DNA from 3 places in the Kosakonia beeri genome. Region 1 is predicted to be linked to each of the others. Evidence: predicted binding sites of a transcription regulator. Region 1 holds the regulator's gene; each other region holds the start of a gene.
The links. The regulator LexA, encoded in region 1, represses DNA repair genes until DNA is damaged. The targets are predictions, from matches to a motif close to TNCTGTATGTACATACAGNA.

Region 1 (2,275 bases):
ACCTCACCTTTTTCACGCCCAGGCGAGCGGCCAAACATCACCGACACAGGCACCATTTGCACATCCAGGTCTGGATGGCTGCGGTGTAAATCCAGATAGTCGTGAAACAGTTTGATGGACTCTTCTTTCGGCGTGTAATAGGTGAATACACGCGGTCCGCCGTGAATGAACACGTAGCGCGGCAGGAGCGCGCCGTCGATTTCCAGCGGTTCCAGCGGGTCTGGCAACTCATGTGCCAGGCATTGTGCGCGGAGTGTCAGTAAGTCCGCCTTAGAGTTGTAAGGCAGCACGTACATGATGGGGCGTGACGTATCGAGACCCAGTTCCTGTGCAGGTTCTGCGGGGATCGATTTACTTTTTACCAGCACGCTTAATGGTAAATTCAGTAATTTGTAGTAAATTCGTGGCCAGCCGGACATAAAGGATGTAAAGCCTCTGGTTAATAGTGCCATTGCGCCGCAAAGAATATCAGAAAGCGCGCATAATTTCTGTTGTACCGCTGCGTGCTTACATAGACATTGACGCTCATTACATAAAAAGGTTCTTTTTCATGGCTAATAATACCACTGGATTAACCCGGATCATTAAAGCTGCCGGTTATTCCTGGAAAGGGGTGCGCGCTGCATGGGTAAATGAAGCGGCGTTTCGCCAGGAAGCGATTGCAGTGACGCTGGCCATTATTATCGCCTGCTGGCTTGATATTGACGCGATCACGCGCGTGTTACTGATTGGTTCGGTTTCTCTGGTGATGATTGTGGAAATCCTGAATAGTGCGATTGAAGCGGTCGTCGATCGAATTGGTACCGAATTCCATGAGCTTTCGGGGCGTGCGAAGGACATGGGCTCTGCCGCCGTGCTGATGTCTATCCTGTTGGCGCTGTTTACCTGGATCTCGTTGCTTTGGTCATATTTTCGATAATGCTTCCGGAATTCGTTAAGAGCCTGGTTTTTTGCTTAAATTTGGTTCCAAAATCGCCTTTAACTGTATATACTCACAGCATCACTGTATATACACCCAGGGGGCGGAATGAAAGCTTTAACGGCCAGGCAGCAAGAGGTGTTCGATCTCATCCGCGAACGCATCAATCAAACCGGTATGCCACCGACGCGTGCGGAAATCGCACAACAATTGGGGTTCCGTTCCCCAAATGCGGCTGAAGAACACCTCAAAGCGCTTGCGCGTAAAGGGGTAATTGAAATAGTTTCCGGCGCATCGCGCGGTCTTCGCCTGCTGCTCGGAGAAGAAGAAGATCAAGGTTTGCCGCTGGTCGGGCGTGTTGCTGCGGGCGAACCGTTACTGGCACAGCAGCATATTGAAGGTCACTATCAGGTTGATCCCTCACTTTTTAAACCGCATGCGGACTTCTTGTTGCGCGTTAGCGGGATGTCGATGAAAGACATTGGCATTATGGATGGCGACCTGTTGGCCGTGCATAAAACGCAGGATGTGCGTAACGGCCAGGTTGTGGTGGCGCGTATTGAAGACGAAGTCACGGTAAAACGCCTCAAAAAACACGGTAACACCGTAGAATTGTTACCGGAAAACAGCGAATTCACCCCAATTGTGGTTGACCTGCGCGATCAAAACTTCACCATTGAAGGTCTGGCGGTCGGTGTCATTCGCAATGGGCAGTGGCTGTAACGCCCCGCTTATGTGCTGCGGTGCTGTTATACGCTCCGCAGCGTAAAACCTTTCTCCCCGACTGATTCCTACACGGCTATGTCATTGTTAAGTGCCTCCGATAAAGCGCTATGGCGACTTGCGCTGCCGATGATCGTCTCCAATATCACTGTCCCGCTGTTGGGGCTGGTGGATACAGCAGTGATCGGTCATCTCGACAGCCCTGTCTATCTTGGCGGTGTGGCGATTGGCGCAACGGCAACCAGTTTTCTGTTTATGCTGCTGTTGTTTCTGCGCATGAGCACGACCGGCCTTACAGCACAGGCGTTTGGTGCCCGTGACACTTCTGCACTGGCCCGCGCACTGATCCAGCCACTGCTGCTGGCTCTGGTCGTCGGTGTGCTAATTGCCATGCTGCGTACGCCGTTAATCGATCTTGCATTGCACATCACTGGTGGCAGTGAGGCTGTACTGGAACAGGCGCGGCGCTTCCTGGAGATCCGGTGGCTAAGCGCGCCGGCATCGCTGGGTAATCTGGTACTGCTGGGGTGGTTGTTAGGCGTGCAGTATGCTCGTGCTCCGGTGATATTGCTGGTGGTGGGCAATGCGCTGAACATTGTGCTTGATGTCTGGCTGGTGATGGGGCTGCACATG
Region 2 (2,275 bases), 670 kb from region 1:
GTAGATAAATAAAAGGAATTGGCAGACGAAACCAGGGGCAATATTACAAAGAATTAATCCTGGAAAGGTCTGCAAAGAGAAATCAGGGCATGTTGTGTCATGGTGAACCTCCTTTGCAGTAAATAGGGAATGAATAAGCGCCCGAGATAATAAAGAAGCCGCTGATAAATAGCTACCATAAATTTTAGTAGTTTTTATAAGCCTAATACCAGTTGGCGCTCAAGTTGAGGATCGAGCAACGTCACATGTAAACCTACCAACCGCACGCCACGCCCGCCGCGCCTTTCATTCCAGGCCTGCTGAGCGGTTGCCAGTAAATCCTCTTTATTTAAACGCGGCCATACGTGCTCCTGGGTGGTAAGCTGGAAATCATTAAATTTCAATTTTACCCCCTGGCGGGCAATTAACAGATCGGGTTTAACTTTTGCCAGCCTTTTTTCCAGCTCCGGGTAAAGATGCTCAATAATTGCTTCGCACTCTTCCCAGTGGTGAATATCCTCAATGAGGGTACGTTCTACTCCAACAGATTTACGCAGTCGTTCGCTGCTAATTTCCCGCTCATCAATGCCCTGGCTGCGCTCCCATAATACGCGGCCAAATTTGCCAAAGCGTTTAAGCAGCAAGGCCAAATCGCTGTTCTGCACATCTTCACAGGTACGTAGCCCCATGCTTTCCAGCTTTGCGGCGGAGACTTTCCCCACGCCGGGGATTTTACTGAGCGATAGCGTGCGTAAAAATGCCGGCACTTCCGCCGGTGTAATGACATATTGCCCGTTGGGCTTGTTGAGATCGGAGGCGATTTTGGCGAGAAACTTCACCGGTGCGATGCCTGCTGAGGCGGTAAGTTGTGTTTCGTTAAAAATGGTCTGGCGGATCTCTTGCGCCATTAATGTCGCCGAACCGTGGCAGTAAGGACTGTCGGTAACGTCAAGGTAGGCTTCGTCCAGCGAGAGCGGTTCAATGCGTGAGGTGTAGCGGGAAAAGATATCGCGGATTTGATTCGAGGCTTCTTTGTAGGCGTCGAAACGGCCAGGCAGTAGCGTAAGGTGCGGGCAAAGTTTTAATGCCATCGCCGTTGGCATGGCGCTGCGCACGCCGAACTTACGTGCCGGGTAGTTGGCGGTGCTGATCACGCCACGCTGAACGCGGCTGCCGCCGATGGCAATTGGAATATCGCGCAGCGTCGGGTTGTCGCGCATTTCCACCGCCGCGAAAAAGCAGTCCATATCGACATGTATGATTTTGCGCATGCGTACGCCCTCACAGAACACTGGATAAGTATACAGCACATTCAGGTTAAATGAGAAGCGAGCGCATAAGGTTGCGAAAAACAGACAGAAAAATCCCCCGTCGGCTGTTAATCCGGCGCTTTTAGGATCAAAATACGTCATCTGCAAACGGCAGCATAAACGACGCGGGCAGACTCGATCCCTCGCACTCCGCCCCATAACAGCCAACTCAGAACCAGCGTGAAGGTGAAGGGTATACACAAAATCATTCGCGCTGTGTCGCGGCGGCAAGCATGAGCATCCCCGGTCACTTACATAAGTAAGTGACCGGGGTGGGAAGGCGCAGCCAACAGAGAGACAGCGTGAAGGTGAAGGATATACACAAAATCATTCGCGCTGTGTCGCGGCGGCAAGCATGAGCATCCCCGGTCACTTACATAAGTAAGTGACCGGGGTGAGAAGGCGCAGCCAACAAAGAGACAGCGTGAAGGTGAAGGATATACACAAAATCATTCGCGCTGTGTCGCGGCGGCAAGCATGAGCATCCCCGGGAGCTTACATAAGTAAGTGACCGGGGTGGGAAGGCGCAGCCAACAAAGAGACAGCGTGAAGGTGAAGGGTATACACAAAATCATTCGCGCTGTGTCGCGGCGGCAAGCATGAGCATCCCCGGGAGCTTACATAAGTAAGTGACCGGGGTGAGAAGGCGCAGCCAACAAAGAGACAGCGTGAAGGATGAAGTGTATTGGGGCTTGCGAAAAAATGCCGTAATGCTAATGTGGGCGCTCCAAAACAGAATAGTCTGAATTTTGGGCTTCCTTTGCCGTCCTGGCAATGTGGTATTCGCTTTATCAAGGAAACAAGTAGTATGCGCAAAATCGCATTATTTATTGCGATGCTTCTGATGCCGTGCGTCTCGTTTGCCGGGCTGGTAAGCAGCAATGGTTCAGTCACGCCGGTCAGCAAAGAATTCAAGCAGCAACTGATGGGGTCGCCGGTTTATATCCAAATCTTCAAAGAAGAGCGCACCCTTGATCTCTACGTCA
Region 3 (2,275 bases), 1.5 Mb from region 1:
CATATAACCGAGATGCGGAACTAGCCTCTGTGGTATCGAATATGTCTTCAGAACCGGGCGCCACGCCAGAACTTCGCGATGCAGCGTTCCGGCTCTTATGCCTGAACCATACCTTTACCAGTTACATTTCAGCATTGGGAGCACATCGCGAGCAGCTTACGCAACCGGAGATCCTTCGACTGCTTGATGACGCCGTCTGCTATGTAGATGATGCACTGCATCATTTACCGGGCAGTGAAGGGCGAGTGCAGGCCGCACTCGCCGAATTATCACAGCGTATCAAACATCTCGAACCACGACCGGACAGCAAAGCCCCTCTGGTGCTTCAGCAAATTGGGCTGTTAATCGCTTTATTGCCCGAAGTGTACCGACTGAAACGGCAAATCCTTCAGTAAGCTTTTGCTCCCTTAACCTGCAATTCATTAAGCCACTCAATTAACTCCCGGCGTTTTTGCACCGGGAGTGCTGCTTCATGTAAACCGTTGATTGCCCCTTCCAGCGCAAAAAGAACATTTACGCTAAGATGTCGGTTCACTCTTTTTAGTTTCAGCCAACAGGCCTTCGCCCCAAGCATGCGCAGCGTCTGCACATCGGTTATCCCCACTCCACATAATGAGGTTTCAAGCTGGCATGTCACGTTCGGCAAGTCCCTTAATCGCTTCTGCACAGATCGTTGTAGCGTATCGCGTCGTGCAGCGTTGAGCGACAATTCCCCCAACTGCAATAAGAGCGTCCGATCGCTCCATAAGCCCTCGTTGACGAAATAGTAATTTAACGAGACCTGACGTCCGCGTCTGTTGATGCTCAGCAGAGGTGCGGTACGGGTGATGGCATAGTGTGTACTTTCTTCACAAGCGCGGAGATAAAGTTCGCCTACAGACACCAGAGCGAAGATGGTATTGTCCACCGCCAGGCTATAGCCACCAAAATGTGCGCGATGGCGAATTTCCCCGAGCGAGGACAGGTATTTACACGATTGATGAATCCGTTGGTGTGACAGCTCTTCCATGATTATTCCTTTAAAATCACGTAGTAACGACATTAAGATAGGTAACGGATCCGTTAATCAGGAAAATAGGCAACTGTGGGCAGGACGGCAAGCAAATTTTACTTTGTGAAGCTGCGACAAAACAAAATTGCGAGTTTGTTTCAGAAAATGAGGTTGATCTTTGAACGTCCAAAGGTTACTGTATGTTTATACAGTAACTCAAAGGGCTGGATTGATTATGTACACTTCTGGTTATGCTAATCGTTCAACAACATTCGCTTCCGCACTCAGCACCGTTAAGCGTGTTGAACCCACCAGCGTCACGACAGGGTTGATTAGCGAAGTGGTCTATCGCGAAGACCAGCCCATGATGACGCAACTTCTTTTGCTTCCTTTACTGCAGCAGTTGGGCCAACAATCACGCTGGCAATTGTGGTTAACACCCCAACAAAAGTTAAGCCGCGATTGGGTACAAGCTGCAGGTCTTCCCCTAACGAAGGTTATGCAACTTAATCAGCTATCGCCTGACGTTACTCTGGAATCGATGATTCGCGCATTACGCACCGGTAATTATAGTGTTGTAATTGGCTGGCATGCTGAAGAATTAACGGAAGAAGAACACCGGCGTCTGGCAATGGCCGCAGAAGAAGGTAACGCTATTGGTTTCGTAATGCGTCCCGTTCGTCATGATCCTTTGGCTCCGAGACAGCTATCGGGGATAAAAATTCACTCAAATTTGTATCATTGAGTAAATTTAAGATTTATCCCAGGATATTTTTTATTAATAGTTGGCTTGTACCTTTTCTCTGTCAAATACAGCGACAAAGCTCGTCCAGCCTGCTTTGCGGGTAAATCATATCGACTAAAGCTTAGTCAGAAATGTTAAATAATGTGTACACAAAGCCTTTTTTTTCATATGCCTGACGGACTTCACACTTGTAAGTTTCTAACTACGTTGTAGACTTTACATCGCTAGGGGTGCTCGGCATAAGCCAAGGATATCGGTAAAGATATCTGCTGAGTTATAAATGAGCAATGCCCCCGGTGAAGGATTTAACCGTGGCTTCTCTGAGAGATTCCCATGGCGATTTTTGGATGATAACGAGGCGCAAAAAATGAAAAAGACAGCTATCGCGATTGCAGTGGCACTGGCTGGCTTCGCTACCGTAGCGCAGGCCGCTCCGAAAGATAACACCTGGTATACAGGTGCTAAACTGGGCTGGTCTCAGTTCCACGATGTTGGTAACAACCAGATCCCTAACGATGGCCCGACTCACGAAAGCCAAT

Region 2: the regulator LexA is predicted to act here: its motif matches at 1,269-1,288, upstream of dinB (DNA polymerase IV).
Region 3: the regulator LexA is predicted to act here: its motif matches at 1,186-1,205, upstream of sulA (SOS-induced cell division inhibitor SulA).

Annotation. Positions count from the first base shown of each region.
Region 1 covers NZ_CM135106.1:4,568,818-4,571,092, reverse strand. The annotation lists gene plsB (glycerol-3-phosphate 1-O-acyltransferase PlsB) at 1-419, opposite strand, end outside; gene ACUY4S_RS21640 (diacylglycerol kinase) at 551-919, shown strand; gene lexA (transcriptional repressor LexA) at 1,028-1,642, shown strand; gene dinF (MATE family efflux transporter DinF) at 1,721-2,275, shown strand, end outside.
Region 2 covers NZ_CM135106.1:3,898,619-3,900,893, forward strand. The annotation lists gene dinB (DNA polymerase IV) at 195-1,250, opposite strand; gene dpaA (peptidoglycan meso-diaminopimelic acid protein amidase) at 2,098-2,275, shown strand, end outside.
Region 3 covers NZ_CM135106.1:3,110,124-3,112,398, forward strand. The annotation lists gene yccS (YccS family putative transporter) at 1-395, shown strand, start outside; gene ACUY4S_RS14820 (TfoX/Sxy family DNA transformation protein) at 389-1,009, opposite strand; gene sulA (SOS-induced cell division inhibitor SulA) at 1,227-1,736, shown strand; gene ompA (porin OmpA) at 2,104-2,275, shown strand, end outside.